3 regions of the Kosakonia pseudosacchari genome follow, and region 3 is predicted to be linked to each of the others. Evidence: predicted binding sites of a transcription regulator. Region 3 holds the regulator's gene; each other region holds the start of a gene.

Evidence for each region. Region 3 encodes LexA, which represses DNA repair genes until DNA is damaged. Its sites were predicted from a motif close to TNCTGTATGTACATACAGNA; they were not measured.
Region 1: uvrB (excinuclease ABC subunit UvrB) is a predicted target of LexA. The motif match lies at 2,265-2,284, and genes of this name have one in related genera.
Region 2: sulA (SOS-induced cell division inhibitor SulA) is a predicted target of LexA. The motif match lies at 2,060-2,079, and genes of this name have one in related genera.

Annotation. Positions count from the first base shown of each region.
Region 1 is NZ_CP063425.1:1,495,007-1,498,291, reverse strand. It holds gene uvrB (excinuclease ABC subunit UvrB) at 167-2,188, opposite strand; gene IP581_RS06965 (ABC transporter ATP-binding protein) at 2,940-3,285, shown strand, end outside.
Region 2 is NZ_CP063425.1:1,722,864-1,726,148, reverse strand. It holds gene yccS (YccS family putative transporter) at 1-1,268, shown strand, start outside; gene IP581_RS07975 (TfoX/Sxy family DNA transformation protein) at 1,262-1,882, opposite strand; gene sulA (SOS-induced cell division inhibitor SulA) at 2,101-2,610, shown strand; gene ompA (porin OmpA) at 2,978-3,285, shown strand, end outside.
Region 3 is NZ_CP063425.1:309,121-312,405, forward strand. It holds gene plsB (glycerol-3-phosphate 1-O-acyltransferase PlsB) at 1-1,149, opposite strand, end outside; gene IP581_RS01450 (diacylglycerol kinase) at 1,280-1,648, shown strand; gene lexA (transcriptional repressor LexA) at 1,757-2,374, shown strand; gene dinF (MATE family efflux transporter DinF) at 2,456-3,285, shown strand, end outside.

The DNA of each region.
Region 1 (3,285 bases), 1.2 Mb from region 3:
AGCGCGAAAGCGACAGCGAAACACTCACGAACCTTAAATTGTTGCATCAGATTGCCCTCCAGAATACCGGTGGGCAGTGTGTCAGGCGTACGTTAAGCCAACATTAAGAGAGCCCCGACAGGCTCTCTTTTTTGTTATTTTGTGCTGTCACGTCACCACGCTGATTTCAGGATGCGGCAATAAACAGCTCGCGCAACTGGTGCAGTTGGTCGCGTACTTTCGCCGCCTCTTCGAACTCCAGGTTCTGCGCATGCTGCATCATCTGGCCTTCCAGCTCGTGGATTTTCTGCTGCAGCGCTTTCGGCGTTAACGCCAGTTCAGCCGCTTCCACCTGCGCAGGTGTGCGTGTTTTACCACGCCCTTTCGCACGCGTCTTCGCCAGCCCTTCGCCAAGCGCCAGAATATCCACCACTTTCTTATTCAGACCCTGCGGGGTAATGCCGTGCTCTTCGTTATAGCGCTGCTGTTTTTCACGACGACGCTCGGTTTCACCAATCGCTTTCGCCATCGACGGCGTGATTTTGTCACCATACAGAATCGCTTTACCGTTGATGTTACGCGCGGCGCGGCCAATCGTCTGGATGAGTGAGCGCTCAGAACGCAGGAAGCCCTCTTTGTCGGCATCCAGAATCGCCACCAGCGAGACTTCCGGCATATCCAGCCCCTCACGCAGCAAGTTGATGCCGACCAGCACATCGAACTCGCCAAGGCGCAAATCGCGGATAATCTCCATACGTTCAACCGTGTCGATATCCGAGTGCAGATAACGTACCCGTTCGCCGTGCTCTTCCAGATATTCCGTGAGATCTTCCGCCATGCGTTTGGTCAGCGTCGTCACCAGCACACGTTCGTTAATGGCGGCACGCTGGCGAATTTCAGAGAGCAAATCGTCCACCTGTGTCGCCACCGGGCGCACTTCAATTACCGGATCGAGCAGGCCGGTCGGGCGCACCACCTGATCAATCACTTCGCTGCCCGATTTCTCCAGCTCGTAATTGCCCGGTGTCGCCGAAACATAAATCGACTGCGGTGCCAGCGCTTCAAACTCTTCAAACTTTAACGGTCGGTTATCCAGCGCCGACGGCAGGCGGAAACCATACTCCACCAGCGTCTCTTTACGCGCGCGGTCACCACGATACATCCCGCCGATCTGCGGAATAGTCACGTGTGATTCGTCGATTACCAGCAGACCATCGGCGGGCAGGTAGTCGAACAGCGTCGGCGGCGGCTCGCCCGGCCCGCGCCCGGAAAGATAGCGCGAGTAGTTTTCAATCCCCGAGCAGTAGCCCAGCTCGTTCATCATCTCGAGGTCGAACTGCGTACGCTGGCTGAGCCGCTGCTCTTCCAGCAGTTTATTATTTTCCAGCAGCGACTTACGGCGTTCGGCCAGCTCAACTTTGATCTCTTCCATCGCCTGCACGATCCGCTCGCGCGGCGTCACATAGTGCGTTTTCGGGTAGATTGTGAAGCGCTGAATGCCCGACTCAATATGGCCGGTCAGCGGATCGAACAGCGACAGACGCTCAACCTCTTCATCGAATAATTCGATACGCAGCGCCAGATCGTCAGATTCCGCCGGGAACACATCGATAACTTCGCCGCGCACGCGGAACGTGCCGCGCTGGAACGCCTGATCGTTACGGGTATATTGCAGCTCCGCCAGGCGGCGCAGGATCGCGCGTTGATCGATGATCATGCCCTTAGTCAGGTGCAGCATCATTTTCAGATAGAGATCCGGATCGCCCAGACCATAGATGGCAGATACAGAAGCCACCACAATCACATCGCGACGCTCCAGCAGCGCCTTCGTCGCTGACAGACGCATCTGCTCAATATGTTCGTTCACCGAGGCATCTTTTTCGATAAAGGTGTCAGAACTTGGCACATACGCTTCCGGCTGGTAGTAGTCGTAGTAAGAGACGAAATACTCGACCGCGTTCTCCGGGAAGAACTCTTTCATTTCACCGTACAGCTGCGCGGCCAGCGTTTTATTCGGTGCCAGCACCATTGTCGGGCGCTGCAGATCGGCAATCACATTGGCGACGGTGAATGTCTTCCCTGACCCCGTCACTCCGAGTAACGTCTGGTGCGCCAGGCCGTCTTCCAGACCTTCCTTGAGGCGGCGGATAGCTTCAGGCTGATCGCCGGAGGGACGAAAAGCGGAATTCAGTTTGAACGGTTTACTCATGAACGGCTACCTGATGAAGGAATGAGCGGGCAGGTAACACATTTTACTCACCCTGTTCACTTTTGCCAATAAATAACACTGGATGAAAAAACAGTAGCGAAACAGGCAATTTGTTCTACTCCCCGTTAGGGCGCCGCTTCTCCCGTCAAATTTCAGCGCGGACAAGATAAAACACTAACCCTTTCAGGTTATCCCCAAAATTTTTCCTCTTTTAACATTTGTCAAGCGAGCCTTTGAAAGTTTTGTGGCAGCGAGTGACACTTTTCTTACAGGCATTGCTTTTATATAACCTTTTGATTATTAAAAATAATTACAAAAAGACGTGTTTAACACCAATTCAGGCGAAACCCGCGTCCCTTCTCGCTTGCCGCATGTTTTCTAACTCTAATACACAAGGTTATCCACAGGAATAGTGGATAACTGCCGCCAGGCCGGATACCTCGCCTTCCCGCCAAATCCCATTTTGTCCCAGGCGAGTGCCGCTAAAAATTTTTTATCATTTCTTTTTGATAATTATCGGCAAACGAAACGCAGGATCCGCATGAGATCGTTCTCACAGATCCTGCTATTGCTGCACCACAACTCAACACTGCAAGCACTGGCAAAGTGCAGAATTTTTACCTGGCTTCTTCCCTCCTCACGTTTTAAAAGCCACTTTTCTCAGCGGCATCCGAAAAAAAAGCCTTTTTTATGTTCTGGCAAGCCTTTTGCAGAATCATCAAAGTCATCAGATCCGAACAAGGAGCGGACAATGTTGAGCTTACGGGCAGTAAACCAGTATTACGGTAATCAGCATACATTGTGGAATGTCGACCTCGATTTATCCCCCGGGGTCTGCACATCAGTTATTGGGTTGCCAGGCATGGGCAAGACGACACTGGTGAATTGCATCACTGGCTATTTACCCATTGAAAGCGGCAGCATGATTTGGCAGGACGCGGGCGCACCGCCGTGCGACTTGCTCTCTCTGCAAGCCGAACACCGCAGCGCCATCGGCATCAGCTATGTGCCGCAGGACAGGCGGATTTTTTCGCAACTTACCATTGAGGAAAATCTGCATGTCGCGATGCGCGCCGGCAGGGAGCCGGGCAGCGCAG
Region 2 (3,285 bases), 1.4 Mb from region 3:
TATCACGCGCCATTTTGCTTCGCACTCCGTATCAACACGATTCTCGCTTTGAACGGGCATTTATCCATCTTGACGCGGCGCTTGATCGCCTTCGTGCTAATGGCATCACGCCTCAGGAGCATATGAAAGCGCTTGGTTTTCTTCTGGATAACCTAAGGGCGATTGACGCTCAGTTAGCAACTATTGAATCAGGGCAACCACAACCCTCATTGTCGAATGACACTGAAAATCAGCTTTCGGATGATAGCCTTAGTGGGTTCAACGATATGCGGCAGCGGTTACGTAATAATTTAACGCCTGAATCCGCACTCTTTCGCCACGCAGTGCGTATGTCGGTGGTGTTATGCCTCGGTTATGCTTTTATCCAAATAACCGGGCTACAGCATGGTTATTGGATCTTACTGACCAGTCTGTTTGTCTGCCAGCCGAACTATAACGCCACTCGCCATCGCCTGACGCTACGCGTTATTGGTACGCTGATTGGGGTTGCGATCGGATTACCGGTACTTTATTTCGTTCCCTCACATGAAGGGCAACTGATACTCATCGTCATCACCGGCGTACTGTTTTTCGCATTTCGAACAGTGCAATACGCGCATGCCACGATGTTTATCACTTTACTGGTGTTGTTGTGCTTTAACTTACTGGGCGAAGGATATGAAGTCGCGCTTCCGCGTATTATCGATACGCTTATAGGTTGTGCTATCGCCTGGGCGGCGGTGAGTTTTATCTGGCCGGACTGGCGTTTTCGACACCTGCCCCGCGTCACTGAGCAAGCCTTTGACGCTAACTGCCGCTACCTTGATGCCATTCTTGAACAGTACCATCAGGGACGCGATAACCGGCTTGCTTACCGCATCGCCAGACGTAATGCTTATAACCGTGACGCTGAACTGGCATCGGTCGTTTCAAATATGTCTTCCGAACCCGGAACCTCACCTGAACTTCGCGATGCCGCGTTCCGTTTATTATGTCTGAATCATACCTTTACCAGTTATATTTCCGCACTTGGCGCACATCGTGAGCAGCTCACCCAGCCGGATATCCTACGTTTGCTTGATGATGCAGTCTGCTATGTTGACGATGCCCTGCATCACCTGCCAGCAGACCAAAAACGTGTTCAGGATACCCTTGCCGATCTATCCCAACGCATTAAACACCTGGAGCCGCGACCGGATAGCAAAGAGCCACTGGTACTGCAACAGATTGGCTTGCTGATCGCTTTATTGCCTGAAGTGTGCCGTCTGAAAAGCCAACTTACTCAGTAAGGACTCGCTCCTTTCTTGATTACACCGTTAAACCACTCCATCAGTTCCCGGCGTCGCGGCGCCGGTAACGCCGCTTCGTGAAGCCCAACAATTGCGCCCTCTAGTGCAAGAAGCACTTTCGCGCTTAGATGCTTGTTTGATTTTCTCAATCTAAGCCAACAAGCTTTTGCTCCGAGCATTCGCAGTGTATGTGCATCCAGTACACCAGCTTCATGGAGTTGAACTTCAAGTTGAAAAGTAAGGTTAGGCAGATCGCGCAACCGTTTTCTGGCACTGCGCCGATCTTTATCACGCCGCGCAGCATCAAGTGAAAGAGCCGAAAGTTGCAGAAGTAACGGACGATCGCGCCACACACTCTCGCTCACGAAGTAGTAATTTAACGAAACCTGACGCCCACGTTTGTTGAATACCAGTAAAGGGGCATCTTGCGTAACCGTATATTGCGCACTCTCGTCGCAAGCACGAAGGTAGAGTTCCCCCTCTGCAACCATTGCGAAAACAGTTTTATCCACTGACAAGCTGTAACCGCCAAAATGAGCGCGGTGACAAATTGTGCCGAGAGGCATGAGGTATTCGCGCGACTGATATATCCGTTGATAAGATAGGTCTTCCATGATTTTTGCCTTATAAATCACATAGTAAAAGCCAGATTTAAATTACTGAAACCACTACGCAGGAACATAGGCAACTGTGAGCAAGACGGCAAGCAAATTTTTCATTACACGGCAGGGACAAAACAAAAATGCGAGATAGTTTCCGAAAATGAGGTTGATCTCTGAGCATGTAAAGGTTACTGTATAAACATACAGTAACCCACAGGGCTGGATTGATTATGTACACTTCAGGCTATGCTAATCGTTCGTCAACACTCGCTTCTACACTCAACAAATTAAACCACGTTGAGCCTTCCAGCATCACTACCGGGCTGATTAGCGAAATGGTCTATCGTGAAGACCAGCCCTGGATGACCCAGCTTCTTTTGCTGCCTTTGCTGCAGCAGCTCGGGCAACAATCCCGTTGGCAACTGTGGTTGACACCTCAACAAAAACTCAGCCGTGAATGGGTACAATCCGCCGGGTTACCCCTCAGCAAGGTGATGCAGGTGAACCAACTCTCTCCAAGCGTAACGTTGGACTCAATGATTCGTGCATTGCGCACCGGTAACTATAGCGTTGTTATTGGCTGGCATTCTGAAGAACTGACGGCTGAGGAACATCGCCAATTAGCTATGGCGGCAGAAGAAGGCAATGCGATAGGCTTCGTTATGCGACCTATACGCCACGATCCTCTGGCTGCGAGACAGCTTTCCGGGATAAAAATTCACTCAAATTTGTATCATTGAGTAAATTTAGGAGTTTTCCTAGGATGTTTTTTGCGTAAGTACAGGTGTTCAAATTTATCGTCAAAATACAGCGCGAAAGCCTGTGTAGCGCGCTTTGTACGGAAATAGCCGTGGCGAAAGATTCATCAGAAGTGTTAAATATTGTGTATACAAAGTCTTTTTTTTCATATGCCTGACGGAGTTCACACTTGTAAGTTTCCAACTACGTTGTAGACTTTACATCGCCAGGGGTGCTCGGCATAAGCCAAAGATATCGGTAAAGATATCTGCAGAGTTGTCAGTGAGCAATGCCCCCGGTGAAGGATTTAACCGTGGCTTCTCTAAAGAGATTCCCATGGCGATTTTTGGATGATAACGAGGCGCAAAAATGAAAAAGACAGCTATCGCGATTGCAGTGGCACTGGCTGGTTTCGCTACCGTAGCGCAGGCCGCTCCGAAAGATAACACCTGGTATACAGGTGGTAAACTGGGTTGGTCCCAGTATCATGACAAAGGTGCGGTATGGCAGAACGATGGCCCGACCCACGAAAGCCAACTGGGTGCTGGTGCGTTCGGTGGCTACCAGGTTAACCCGTACGTAGGTTTCGAACTGGGCTATGACTGGCTGGGTCGTATGCCGTACAAAGGCGACACCGTTAACGGCGCGTTCAAAGCTCAGGGCGTTCAGCTGACTGC
Region 3 (3,285 bases):
GAAGTACTCCACGGAATACCCACGGCTGAACAGCTCGCCCAGATATTCGCGGAACACGGTGGAATAGAGCTTGTTGCCTTTAAAGGTGCGGCGAATGAAGAAAGCGCCCAGCCGGCGGAAAATCGGTCCGGCGGGCCAGAAATTCAGGTTGATACCAGCAGCGATATGCGGCGGCACCAGCCCCTGGTGATAGAGCACATAGGAGAGCAGCAGGTAGTCCATATGGCTACGGTGGCAGGGCACATAGACAATTTCGTGGCCGTCATGCGCCAGCTGGCGTACGCGCTCTGCATTATGCACGTTGATACCCTGATAGAGACGGTTCCAGGTAAAACCCAGAATGCGGTCGGTCAGGCGAATCATCTCGTAGGAGAAGTTCGCGGCAATCTCTTCCATCAGCGCGATGGCGTTTTGCTGCGCCTTATCATGGGAGATTTTTTTGCTGCGCGCTTCATCTTCAACGGCGCGGGCAATCGCTTTGGACGAGAGTAATTTGTTAAACAAATCCTGGCGAGCCGGCAGTCGTGGGCCTACCGCAGCCAGACGCTGGCGGGCAAAGTGCATACGCGCCACGCGCGCCAGTTTCTGCGCGATAATTTTATCGGTGCCGTGCTCGGTCGCCATCCGGCGCAGCGAAACCGGTGGTGAAAAACGCACAAAGCTGTCGCGGCCAAGCCAGGAAACCGCAAAGAATTTCTGGATGCCATTCAGCATGCGCAGCGGCGGGTTAATTTCGCCTTTTTCACGCCCTGGCGAACGACCAAACATCACCGATACCGGCACCATTTGCACATCCAAATCGGGATGGCTGCGATGTAAATCCAGGTAGTCGTGGAACAGCTTGATCGACTCTTCTTTCGGCGCGTAATACGTGAACACACGCGGGCCGCCGTGGATAAACACGAAACGCGGCAGCAAAGCGCCGTCGATTTCCAGCGGTTCCAGGGGATCGGGCAGCTCATGCGCCAGACACTGCGCGCGTAAAGTCAGTAAATCTGCCTTTGAGTTATAAGGCAGCACATACATGATGGGGCGTGATGTATCGAGACCCAGTTCCTGTGCAGGTTCTGCGGGAATCGATTTACTTTTTACCAGCACGCTTAATGGTAAATTCAGTAATTTGTAGTAAATTCGTGGCCAGCCGGACATAAAGGATGTAAAGCCTCTGGTTAATAGTGCCATTGCGCCGCAAGAATATCAGAAAGCGCACATAATTTCTGTTGTACCGCTGCGCGCTTGCTGAGACATTGACGCCAATTTAATAAAAAGGTTCTTTTAAATGGCTAATAATACCACCGGTTTCACCCGGATCATTAAAGCCGCTGGATATTCCTGGAAAGGCGTTCGCGCCGCCTGGATTAATGAAGCGGCATTTCGTCAGGAATCCGTTGCGGTTATCCTGGCAATTATAATCGCTTGCTGGCTCGATATTGACACAATGACGCGCGTACTGCTGATTGGTTCTGTGACGCTGGTGATGATTGTCGAAATTCTGAACAGCGCCATCGAAGCTGTGGTAGACCGTATTGGTGCGGAATTCCATGAACTTTCCGGGCGGGCGAAGGATATGGGGTCGGCGGCGGTGCTGATGTCCATCCTGCTGGCGCTCTTTACCTGGATCGCATTACTCTGGTCACATTTTGGATAACGCTTCCAGAATTCGATAACGCCCTGGTTTTTTGCTTAAATTTGGTTCCAAAATCGCCTTTAGCTGTATATACTCACAGCATAACTGTATATACACCCAGGGGGCGGGATGAAAGCATTAACGGCCAGGCAGCAAGAGGTGTTCGATCTTATTCGCGATCGCATCACTCAAACCGGTATGCCACCAACGCGTGCGGAAATCGCACAGCAATTGGGGTTCCGTTCCCCAAATGCGGCGGAAGAACACCTCAAAGCGCTGGCGCGCAAAGGGGTTATCGAAATCGTTTCGGGCGCATCACGCGGCCTTCGCCTGCTGCTTGAAGAAGAAGAGGACGATATTGGCTTACCGCTGATTGGTCGCGTCGCTGCGGGTGAGCCGCTGCTGGCGCAGCAGCATATCGAAGGTCATTACCAGGTCGATCCGAGCCTCTTTAAACCTCATGCAGATTTCCTGTTGCGCGTTAGCGGCATGTCGATGCGTGACATTGGCATTATGGATGGCGATCTGCTGGCGGTGCACAAAACGCAGGATGTGCGTAACGGCCAGGTTGTTGTTGCGCGTATTGAAGACGAAGTAACGGTCAAGCGTTTGAAAAAACAGGGTAACACCGTCGAACTGTTGCCGGAAAACAGCGAGTTTTCTCCGATCGTCGTCGATCTGCGCGATCAAAACTTCACCATCGAAGGGTTAGCGGTCGGTGTCATTCGTAATGGCGCGTGGCTGTAACGCACATTCGTTTTGCTGCGGGGCTGATTCAGGTTCCGCAGCGATCTCTTCTTTTCCCTCACTCACTTTTACATGCATACCATGCCACTGCTAACCGGGTCCGATAAAGCGCTCTGGCGACTTGCGCTGCCGATGATCTTCTCGAATATCACCGTCCCATTGCTGGGTCTGGTGGATACGGCTGTGGTGGGGCATCTGGATAGCCCGGTTTACCTGGGCGGTGTGGCGATTGGCGCAACGGCGACCAGTTTCCTCTTTATGCTGCTGCTCTTTTTGCGCATGAGCACCACCGGCCTGACAGCTCAGGCATTCGGCGCGAAAAATGCGCCCGCGCTAGCGCGGGCGTTAGTCCAGCCTTTGCTGCTGGCGCTTGGGGCCGGTGTGTTGATTGCGCTGCTGCGCACGCCGCTTATCGACCTGGCGCTGCATATCACCGGCGGTAGCGAGGCGGTACTGGAACAGGCGCGGCGGTTCCTTGATATTCGCTGGTTGAGTGCACCCGCTTCGCTGGGCAATCTGGTATTGCTCGGTTGGCTGCTCGGCGTACAGTATGCGCGCGCACCGGTGATATTGCTGGTGGTGGGGAATCTGCTCAATATCGTGCTCGATCTGTGGTTGGTCATGGGGCTGCATATGAATGTGCAAGGCGCGGCACTTGCCACGGTCATCGCGGAATATGCCACTTTCGCCATTGGCTTATGGATGGTGCGACACGTACTGGTGATGCGCGGCATTTCATTGCTGACGCTGAAAAATACCTGGCGCGGCGGCGTGCGGCGTTTGCTGGCGCTGAACCGCGATATCATGTTGCGTTCGCTGCTGCTGCAACTCTGCTTTGGTTCGATAACGGTGTTTGGCGCCCGCCTCGGGGATGAGACAGTGGCGGCAAACGCGGTACTGATGATGTTTTT